2 regions of the Hansschlegelia sp. genome follow, and region 2 is predicted to be linked to the other one. Evidence: riboswitches for the same ligand, from Rfam matches in the RefSeq annotation. Region 2 holds a riboswitch; the other holds the start of a gene.
What was found. Region 2 has a riboswitch for thiamine pyrophosphate ahead of thiO (glycine oxidase ThiO). Riboswitches for the same ligand answer to the same signal wherever they lie in the genome.
Positions count from the first base shown of each region.

Region 1: it holds a riboswitch for thiamine pyrophosphate, as region 2 does, so the genes downstream of both, thiC (phosphomethylpyrimidine synthase ThiC) here and thiO (glycine oxidase ThiO) in region 2, are expected to answer to the same signal.

Region 1 covers NZ_DATLJK010000017.1:274,739-279,203, forward strand. Annotated here, with positions in the region: gene VM780_RS17335 (NAD(P) transhydrogenase subunit alpha) at 1-370, shown strand, start outside; gene VM780_RS17340 (NAD(P)(+) transhydrogenase (Re/Si-specific) subunit beta) at 376-1,770, shown strand; gene VM780_RS17345 (2,3-bisphosphoglycerate-dependent phosphoglycerate mutase) at 1,890-2,552, shown strand; gene VM780_RS17350 (DUF29 domain-containing protein) at 2,592-3,083, shown strand; TPP riboswitch at 3,128-3,237, shown strand; gene thiC (phosphomethylpyrimidine synthase ThiC) at 3,316-4,465, shown strand, end outside.
Region 2 covers NZ_DATLJK010000010.1:27,124-31,588, forward strand. Annotated here, with positions in the region: gene VM780_RS06465 (thiamine phosphate synthase) at 1-486, opposite strand, end outside; gene VM780_RS06470 (thiazole synthase) at 483-1,253, opposite strand; gene thiS (sulfur carrier protein ThiS) at 1,255-1,452, opposite strand; gene thiO (glycine oxidase ThiO) at 1,421-2,422, opposite strand; TPP riboswitch at 2,496-2,598, opposite strand; gene VM780_RS06485 (hypothetical protein) at 2,642-3,142, opposite strand; gene VM780_RS06490 (acetolactate synthase 3 large subunit) at 3,464-4,465, shown strand, end outside.

The DNA of each region.
Region 1 (4,465 bases), on a different contig from region 2:
CGCCGCCCAGGCCTATGCGGACCAGATCGCCGACGCCGCCGGGGTCGCCGTGCACGGCGCGACGGGCGGCGTGATCGATCCCTTCGTGTTCCGGCTCGCGATCTTCGTGCTCGCGGTGTTCGTCGGCTACTACGTCGTGTGGAGCGTGACGCCCGCGCTGCACACGCCGCTGATGGCCGTCACCAACGCGATCTCCTCCGTCATCGTCGTCGGCGCCCTGCTCGCCGTCGGCGTCGAGTTCGCCGGCGGCGCCGGCCCCTGGTGGGCGCGCGCCTTCGGCTTCATCGCCCTCGTGCTCGCCAGCGTGAACATCTTCGGCGGCTTCCTGGTCACCGAGCGCATGCTCGGCATGTACAAGAAGAAGGGCTGAGGCCGGTGACAGACCTCGTCCAGATCCTCTACCTCGTCGCCGGCGTCCTCTTCATCCTGGCGCTGCAGGGCCTCTCGAGCCCGGCCTCGTCGCGGCGCGGCAACTACATGGGCATGGCGGGCATGACGCTCGCCATCGCCACCACGCTGTTCGTCTCGCCGCCGCACGGCGCGGGCGGCTGGATCCTGGTGCTGCTCGGCCTCGGCATCGGCGGCGCCGTCGGCGCGGTCACGGCGAAGCGCATCGCCATGACGGCCATGCCGCAGCTCGTCGCCGCCTTCCACTCGCTGGTCGGCCTCGCGGCCGTGCTGGTCGCCGCGGCGGCGCTCTATGCGCCTGAGGCCTTCGGCATCGGAACGCCGGACGCCATCCACGGGCAGAGCCTCGTCGAGATGTCGCTCGGCGTCGCAATCGGCGCGATCACCTTCTCGGGCTCGATCATCGCCTTCGCCAAGCTCGACGGCCGCATGTCCGGCCGGCCGATCATCCTGCCGATGCGGCACGCCATCAATATCGGCCTCGCGGCCCTGCTGGTGGTGCTCGTCATCCTGTTCGTGCTGACCCAGAGCATCGCGCTCTTCTGGCTGATCACGCTGGTCGCGCTGGTCTTCGGCTTCCTGATCATCATTCCGATCGGCGGCGCGGACATGCCGGTCGTCGTTTCGATGCTGAACTCCTATTCGGGGTGGGCTGCGGCCGGCATCGGCTTCACGCTCGGCAACCTCGCGCTGATCATCACCGGCGCGCTGGTCGGCTCGTCGGGCGCGATCCTGTCCTACATCATGTGCAAGGGCATGAACCGCAGCTTCATCTCGGTCATCCTCGGCGGCTTCGGCGGCGAGGTGGCGGGAGGCGCCGGCGGACAGGTCGAGCAGCGGCCGGTCAAGCAGGGCTCGGCCGAGGACGCGGCCTTCATCATGAAGAACGCCTCCAAGGTCATCATCGTGCCCGGCTACGGCATGGCGGTCGCGCAGGCGCAGCACGCGCTGCGTGAAATGGCCGACAAGCTCAAGGAGGAGGGCGTCGAGGTGAAGTACGCCATCCACCCGGTGGCGGGCCGCATGCCGGGCCATATGAATGTGCTGCTGGCCGAGGCGCAGGTGCCTTACGACGAGGTGTTCGAACTCGAGGACATCAACTCCGAGTTCTCGGGCGCGGACGTGGCCTTCGTGATCGGCGCGAACGACGTCACCAATCCGGCGGCCAAGACCGACAAGACGTCGGCGATCTACGGCATGCCGATCCTGGACGTCGAGAAGGCCGGCACCGTGCTGTTCATCAAGCGCGGCATGGGCTCCGGCTACGCCGGCGTCGAGAACGAGCTGTTCTTCCGCGACAACACCATGATGCTGTTCGGCGACGCCAAGAAGATGACGGAGGCGATCGTCAGGGGGCTGTGACCTCCGGCCGTCGCGATTGCAGGGCAGGAAAGGCCGGACCGGAGCGTCCGGCCTTTTCCATTCCAGGAGCGGATTTTCGGGATGACGGGCCTTTGCGCTGCCCCGGTGATGGAGACCCTATGACCACGCCGGCCCGTGGCTTGCTCGTGCTCGTCCGGCACGGACAAAGCGAGGACAACGCCCAGGATCTGTTCTCCGGGCTCCGCGATCCGGCGCTCACGCCCCGCGGCGTGGAGGAGGCGCGCGCGGCGGGCCGGGAACTGCGGCGCCTGGGGCTGAGCTTCACGCACGCCTTCACGAGCATGCTGACCCGCGCCGGCCAGACCATGGAGCTGATCCTCGACGAACTCGGGCAATCCGATCTTCCGGTGCGCAGGCACGCCGCGCTCAACGAACGCGACTATGGCGGCCTTGCAGGACTGAACAAGAGCCAGGCGCGCGAGCGCTTCGGGGCGGAGCGGGTCAGGATCTGGCGTAAATCCTACGACGCCGTTCCGGAGGGCGGGGAGAGCCTGGCGATGACGGCCGCTCGCGTCTGGCCATTCTACGAGCGTGAGATCGCTCCGGTCGTGCGAGCGGGGGGCTGCGCGCTGCTCGTCGGCCACGGCAACGCGCTGCGCTCGATGCTGATGCGCCTCGACGGCATCGACGCCGCGACCATCGAGGACGTGAACATCGGCACCGCGCAGGCCTTAGTCTACGCGCTGGCCGAGGACGGGCGGCGTCTCGTCAAGACGAACCTTCCGGCCGCCGATCTGGCGGAGCCGTCGTCCCGCGCCTGACGAGTTGCAAACGCCAGACCTCAGCGCGACATTCGGCGCATGAGTGACGTCGCCGACTACGACACCGACATCCTGCTCTGGTCAGAACGCCAAGCCGCGCTGCTGCGCGACCTCAAGACTCGCGCATCGGGTTTGCCGAACGAACTCGATCTCGAAAACGTCGCCGAGGAGATCGAAAGCGTGGGGCGGTCGGAACAGCGGGCGTTCGAGAGTTACGTCAAACAAGTATTCGTCCATCTTCTGAAGATGGCCGCCGTTTCCGATCCTGACCTTCGCCTCAAATGGGCTGAGGAGATCGACAACTTCAAGTCGCAGGCCGAAAGCGCGGTCACGCCATCGATGCTCCAGCGGTCGGACGTCCACAGCGTCTGGCGGCACGCGGTCGCCAACGCCCGCACCATTCTGCGGAGACGCGGCGAAGCGTTGCCGGGCGAACCGTCGAAGCAGAGCCCTTTCTCGTTCGGCGACATTCTCGACGGCGAGGAGATCGACGCCGAGGCCCTGGCGAGCCGCATTACCTTCAACGCCTGACGCTCCTCCGCACTCGACACCACCCTCGATCGCTCCTAACCTGCGCCCATTCCGAGGGGCGTCCCGCTGCGATGCGGGGCTGAGATGGCCAGAGGCCGATCCCTTTGAACCTGATCCGGGTCATGCCGGCGAAGGGACGGGAACCGAAGGCCAAAGGGCGTCCGCGCCCGGTCTCCCTGACATTTCGTCAGAATCCGGATCTCCCAACGAGAAGCGCTCGAGGAGATTCCCGATGAACGTCCACATCCCGCCGAAGGACGCCAAAGCCGCGCCCGAAAGCGTCACCACCGGGCCGATCGCCGGCTCCCGCAAGGTCTACGCCGCGCCGAAGTCGCATCCCGAACTTCGGGTGCCGTTCCGCGAGATCACACTGAGCGATCCCAATGAGCAGCCGGTCCGCGTCTACGACCCGTCCGGCCCCTACACGGACGACGCCGCCCGCATCGACCTCGCCGCCGGGCTGCCGCCGGTGCGCGAAAGCTGGATCGCGGCGCGCGGGCTCGACGTGGCGCCCGGCCGTGCGGTGAAGCCCGAGGACAATGGCAACGTCTCCGCCGACAGGCTGGTCGCGCCATGCCCGGCGACCCGCCTGATACGCGAGGCGGCGCGGGGCCAGATGGTCACGCAGTATGAATTCGCGAAGGCCGGGATCGTCACCGAGGAGATGATCTATGTCGCCCACCGCGAAAACCTCGCCCGCGAGGCGGCGCGCGACGGCGCGCGTGAACGCCATGCCGACGGCGACAGCTTCGGAGCTTCTATTCCGGAGTTCGTGACGCCTGAATTCGTGCGCGACGAGGTCGCGCGCGGCCGGGCGATCATCCCGGCCAACGTCAATCACCCTGAGCTCGAGCCGATGGCGATCGGCCGCAACTTCCTCGTCAAGGTCAACGCCAACATCGGCAATTCGGCCGTCACCTCCGGCGCCGCCGAGGAAGTCGAAAAACTTGTCTGGGCGATCCGCTGGGGCGCCGACACGGTGATGGACCTCTCGACCGGGCGGAACATCCACAACATCCGCTCCTGGATCATCCGCAATTCGCCGGTGCCGATCGGCACGGTGCCGATCTACCAGGCGCTCGAGAAGGTCGACGGAGATCCGCTGAAGCTCGACTGGGAGGTGTTCAAGGACACGCTGATCGAGCAGGCCGAGCAGGGCGTCGACTACTTCACCATCCACGCCGGCGTGCGGCTCGCCCACGTGCCGCTGACCGCGAACCGCGTCACCGGGATCGTGTCGCGCGGCGGCTCGATCATGGCGCGCTGGTGCCTCGCCGGGCACCGGGAGAGCTTCCTCTATGAGCGCTTCGGCGACATCTGCGACATCATGCGGAAATACGACGTGTCGTTCTCGCTCGGCGACGGCCTGAGGCCGGGCTCGA
Region 2 (4,465 bases):
CGGCGTCAGCCCCCCGATCGCCACCAGCGGACGGTCGCCGATCAGCCGCTTCCATTCGCCAATTCGCTCAAGTCCCTGCGGCGCGAAGGGCATCTGCTTGAGGATCGTCGGCCAGATCGGCCCAAGCGCAACATGGTGAGGATCGACCGAGAGCGCGCGGTCGAGCTCAGCGTGATCATGGGTCGACACGCCGAGCCTGATCCCGGCCGCGCGGATCGCCTTGAGGTCGGCGCCGTCGAGATCCTCCTGGCCGAGGTGCAGAAAGTCCGCGCCCTCGTCGATGGCGAGCTCCCAGTAGTCGTTGACAACGAGCGTCGCGCCGGCCGCGCGGCACAGGGCGAGCGCCTCGCGGATCTCGCCGCGCAAGGCCTCCTCCGGCTTCTGCTTGATGCGGAGCTGGATCAGCCGCGCGCCGGCGCCGACCAGCCGCCGCACCCAGGCGGCGCTGTCGACGACGGGGTAGAACGGATCGAGACGGTCGGTCATGCGAGGCTCGCGCGGCCGAGCACCGGCGTCGAGGGCGCGGCCATGTCGCGCGGCTCGATCGGGCCAGCGAGATAGCCGGCGCGGCCGGCCTCGATGGCGCGCGCGAAGGCGCCCGCCATCGCGACCGGATCGGCGGCCTTGGCGACGGCGGTGTTGAGCAGCACGGCGTCGTAGCCGAGCTCCATAGCGGCGGCGGCGTGCGAGGGCTTGCCGATGCCGGCGTCGACCACGAGCGGCACGTCGGGGAAGCGCGCGCGCAGCGAGCGCAGCGCATAGACGTCGTTGAGCCCGAGCCCGGTGCCGATCGGCGCGCCCCACGGCATCAGCACGCGGCAACCCGCGTCCAGCAGGCGGTCCGCGACGCCGAGGTCGGCGGTGGTGTACGGAAACACCTCGAATCCTTCCGCGGACAGAATTTTGGCCGCCTCCACCAGGCCGAACACGTCGGGCTGCAGCGTGTCGGCGTCGCCGATCACCTCGAGCTTGATCCACGGCGTGCCGAACACCTCGCGCGCCATCTGGGCGGTGGTGACGGCCTCCTTGACCGAGTGACAGCCGGCGGTGTTGGGCAGCACCCGCACGCCAAGGTCGCGGATCAGCCCCCAGAAATCCTGGCCCTCGCGCAGCCGGCCGGACTCGCGGCGGAGCGATACGGTGACGATGTCGCAATCCGCCGCGCGCACGGCGTCGGCGAGGATCGCCGGAGAGGGATAGAGCGCAGTGCCGAGCAGCAGCCGCGAGCGCAGCGGAACGCCATAAAAATCCATGTCAGCCTCCCTGCCGGGGCGCGACGATCTCGATGCGGTCGCCCTCGGCGAGCGGCCGGGCGGCGCGGCCGGCGGCCGGCACGAAGGCGCCGTTCACGGCCGTCGCCACGATGGCGTCGCCATAATCGAGCGCGGCGAGCGCGCCCGCGAGGGTCTCGGCCTCCACCTCAAGCGGTGAGCCGTTCACGATCAGCTTCATCGTGGGTCTCCGAAAGCGCCATCACGGCCTCGGCGGCCTGCTGCGCCATCGCGGGCGACAGCAGGAAGCCGTGACGATAGAGACCGTTGATGGAGAATATGCGGCCCCGGCGCGTCACGCGGGGCAGATTGTCCGGGAAGGCGGGGCGGACGTCGGCGCGGGTCTCGACGATCTCGGCCTCGCCGAACGCCGGATGCAGCGCATAGGCGCCGTTGATCAGCTCGACCGCCGAGCGCGCCGTGACGCGGCCGCGCGCGGCGCTCTCGATCATCGTGGCGCCGACCATGAACAGCCCGTCGGCGCGCGGCACGATATAAAGCGGGATGCGCGGATGCAGCAGCCGCACCGGCCGGCTGAGCGAAATGTCCTGCGTGCGCAGCAGCAGCATCTCGCCGCGCACGCCGCGCAGGTCCGGGGTCTCGCGGCGGGCCGCGAAGCCGCGGCAGTCGAGCGCCGCGTCGCCCGGCGCGGATTCGGGATCGGCATCGACGCCGAAGCGGATTTTGACCCCGAGCTGTTCAGCGCGCGTCGCCAGCGCCGCGAGCGCGCGGCGGGGATCGAGATGCGCCTCCTCCCGGAAGAACAGCCCGCGGTCGAAACGGCCGGCGAGGTCGGGCTCCAGTCCGGCGATCGCGTCGCCGTCGATCCAGTCGAAGCGCTCGGTGCGCGCGGCGAAGCGGGTGAGTTCGGCGGCGTCGCGCCGCGGCGCGACCACCAGCGTGCCGTTGGGCGTCACGCCGTCTATATGGCGCGGCCACCAGCTGAGCGCCTGCTCCCCAAGCTCGGCCACGACCGGCTCGGCGCTCTCGCGCTCGCACCACGGCGCCAGCATGCCGCCGGCCGCCCAGGAACAGGCGCGCTCGCCGATCGCCGCGCCGCGCTCGAGGATCTCGACCTCGGCGCCGCGCCCGGCGAGTTCAATCGCGGCCGTGAGGCCCGCGACGCCGGCGCCGACGATGGTGACGCGCATGACAACACTCTCCCTCGGCTCGAGCCTCGGACGCAGCGGGGCGATGCGGCGATGGGAGCGGCGGCGGCGTGGACGCCGTCAAGAGCCCCGTTCCTTCGCCGGCATGACCCGGATCAGGTTCAAAGGGTCCGGCTCACGCCGTCTCAGCCCGTCCCCGGGCGCCCCTCGGACTGAAGAGACAGTGGGGAGCGCGCCCGCGCGTGTCAACCGAAGCGGGGCTCAGGGCGCCCAGCGGCAGGCTTCGGCGATGCGGCGGCGGATCTCCGCGAAGCCGGTCATGTCGAAGATCGTCTCGTGGCTCTGGCCCATGCCGTCCGTGACGGCGATGCGGAGCCGGCCCGGGTCGGGCAGCGAGCGGAGCAGCGCGTCCACGGGCTCGGGCGCGAACACCGCCTTGCCGTTCGACGACACGTCCCAGCGCGCGGTCGCCGGCGGCCCGGGCGTTCCTTCGGGCTGAGCCAGCACGTCGAGCGTCCGTCCGGACAGGCCCCAGCCGCCGGACGTTCCCACTAAAAACTCCGTGCGTCCGCCGAGGCAGCGGGCGACCAGATAAGACGGGTCGTTGAACGATGCGCCGGGGGCAGGCGAGAGCGCCGTGACGATCCCGCCGCCATGGCTCTCCGGCTCAAAATTGTAGGTCCAGGCGCCGGAGCGGCCGCTCTCCGCGCGCGCCGTGGCGGCGGCGAGCGAAAGCAGAAGGACGGCTGCGAAAGTCCTCATCGGGAACCCTCCGGTTGATCCTTGTTCTGTACGTCCCGAAACGCCGGTCGGACGCGCCGCGCTTTCTTCTTGTGGGCGCGCCTTGACGCCAGGGACCTCCGCGCGTAGGTTCCGCCCGCATTTCCGGCAGAGGAAGCGACGGCGTGCCGCGCAAGCTCATTCTCGTAAGACAGGCGTCATCGACGGTGCGGGCCGCATAGGGCTCGCGCTCAACGTCCGATGACGCCAAGCAAGGGCTCCCCAGCGGGCCCTTTTTTGTTGCCCGGCGTCACCTCGCGTCGGGTCGGAGCAGGGTCGAAAAAGGCGAAAGGAACCGCCACAATGACCGAGACGATGACCGGCGCGGAGATGGTGGTCCGCGCGCTCGCCGATCAGGGCGTTCAGCACATCTTCGGCTATCCGGGCGGGGCGGTGCTTCCGATCTATGACGCGCTGTTCCAGCAGAACTCGATCGAGCACATCCTGGTCCGCCACGAACAGGGCGCGACCCATATGGCCGAGGGCTACGCGCGCTCGACCGGCAAGTGCGGCGTCGTGCTGGTCACCTCGGGGCCGGGCGCGACCAACGCCGTCACCGGCCTGACCGACGCGCTGATGGACTCCATCCCGATGGTCTGCATCACCGGGCAGGTGCCGACGCATCTGATCGGCTCGGACGCGTTCCAGGAATGCGACACCGTCGGCATCACGCGGCCCTGCACCAAGCACAATTACCTCGTGAAGGACGTCAACGAGCTCGCGCAGATCCTGCACGAGGCGTTCTATGTCGCGACCAGCGGCCGGCCCGGGCCGGTCGTCGTCGACATTCCGAAGGACATCCAGTTCGCGAGCGGCGCCTATGTGGGCCGCGAGAACGTCTCGCACAAAACCTATCATCCCAAGGTCAAGGGCGACGCCGACAAGATCCGCGCGGCGGTCGAACTGCTGGCGACGGCGAAGAAGCCGATCTTCTACACCGGCGGCGGCGTCATCAATTCCGGGCCCGAGGCGACGCGCCTGCTGCGCGAGTTCGCGCGGCTGACCGGCGCGCCCGTGACCTCGACCCTGATGGGCCTCGGCGCCTTCCCGGCCTCCGACAAGCAGTGGCTCGGCATGCTCGGCATGCACGGCACCTACGAAGCCAACCACGCGATGCATGACTGCGACGTCATGCTGTGCGTCGGCGCGCGCTTCGACGACCGCATCACCGGCCGGCTCGACGCCTTCTCGCCGAACTCGAAGAAGATCCACATCGACATCGACCCGGCGCAGATCAACAAGAACGTCAAGGTGCAGGTCGGCGTGGTCGGCGACGTCGCCCATGTGCTCGAGGACATGCTGCGG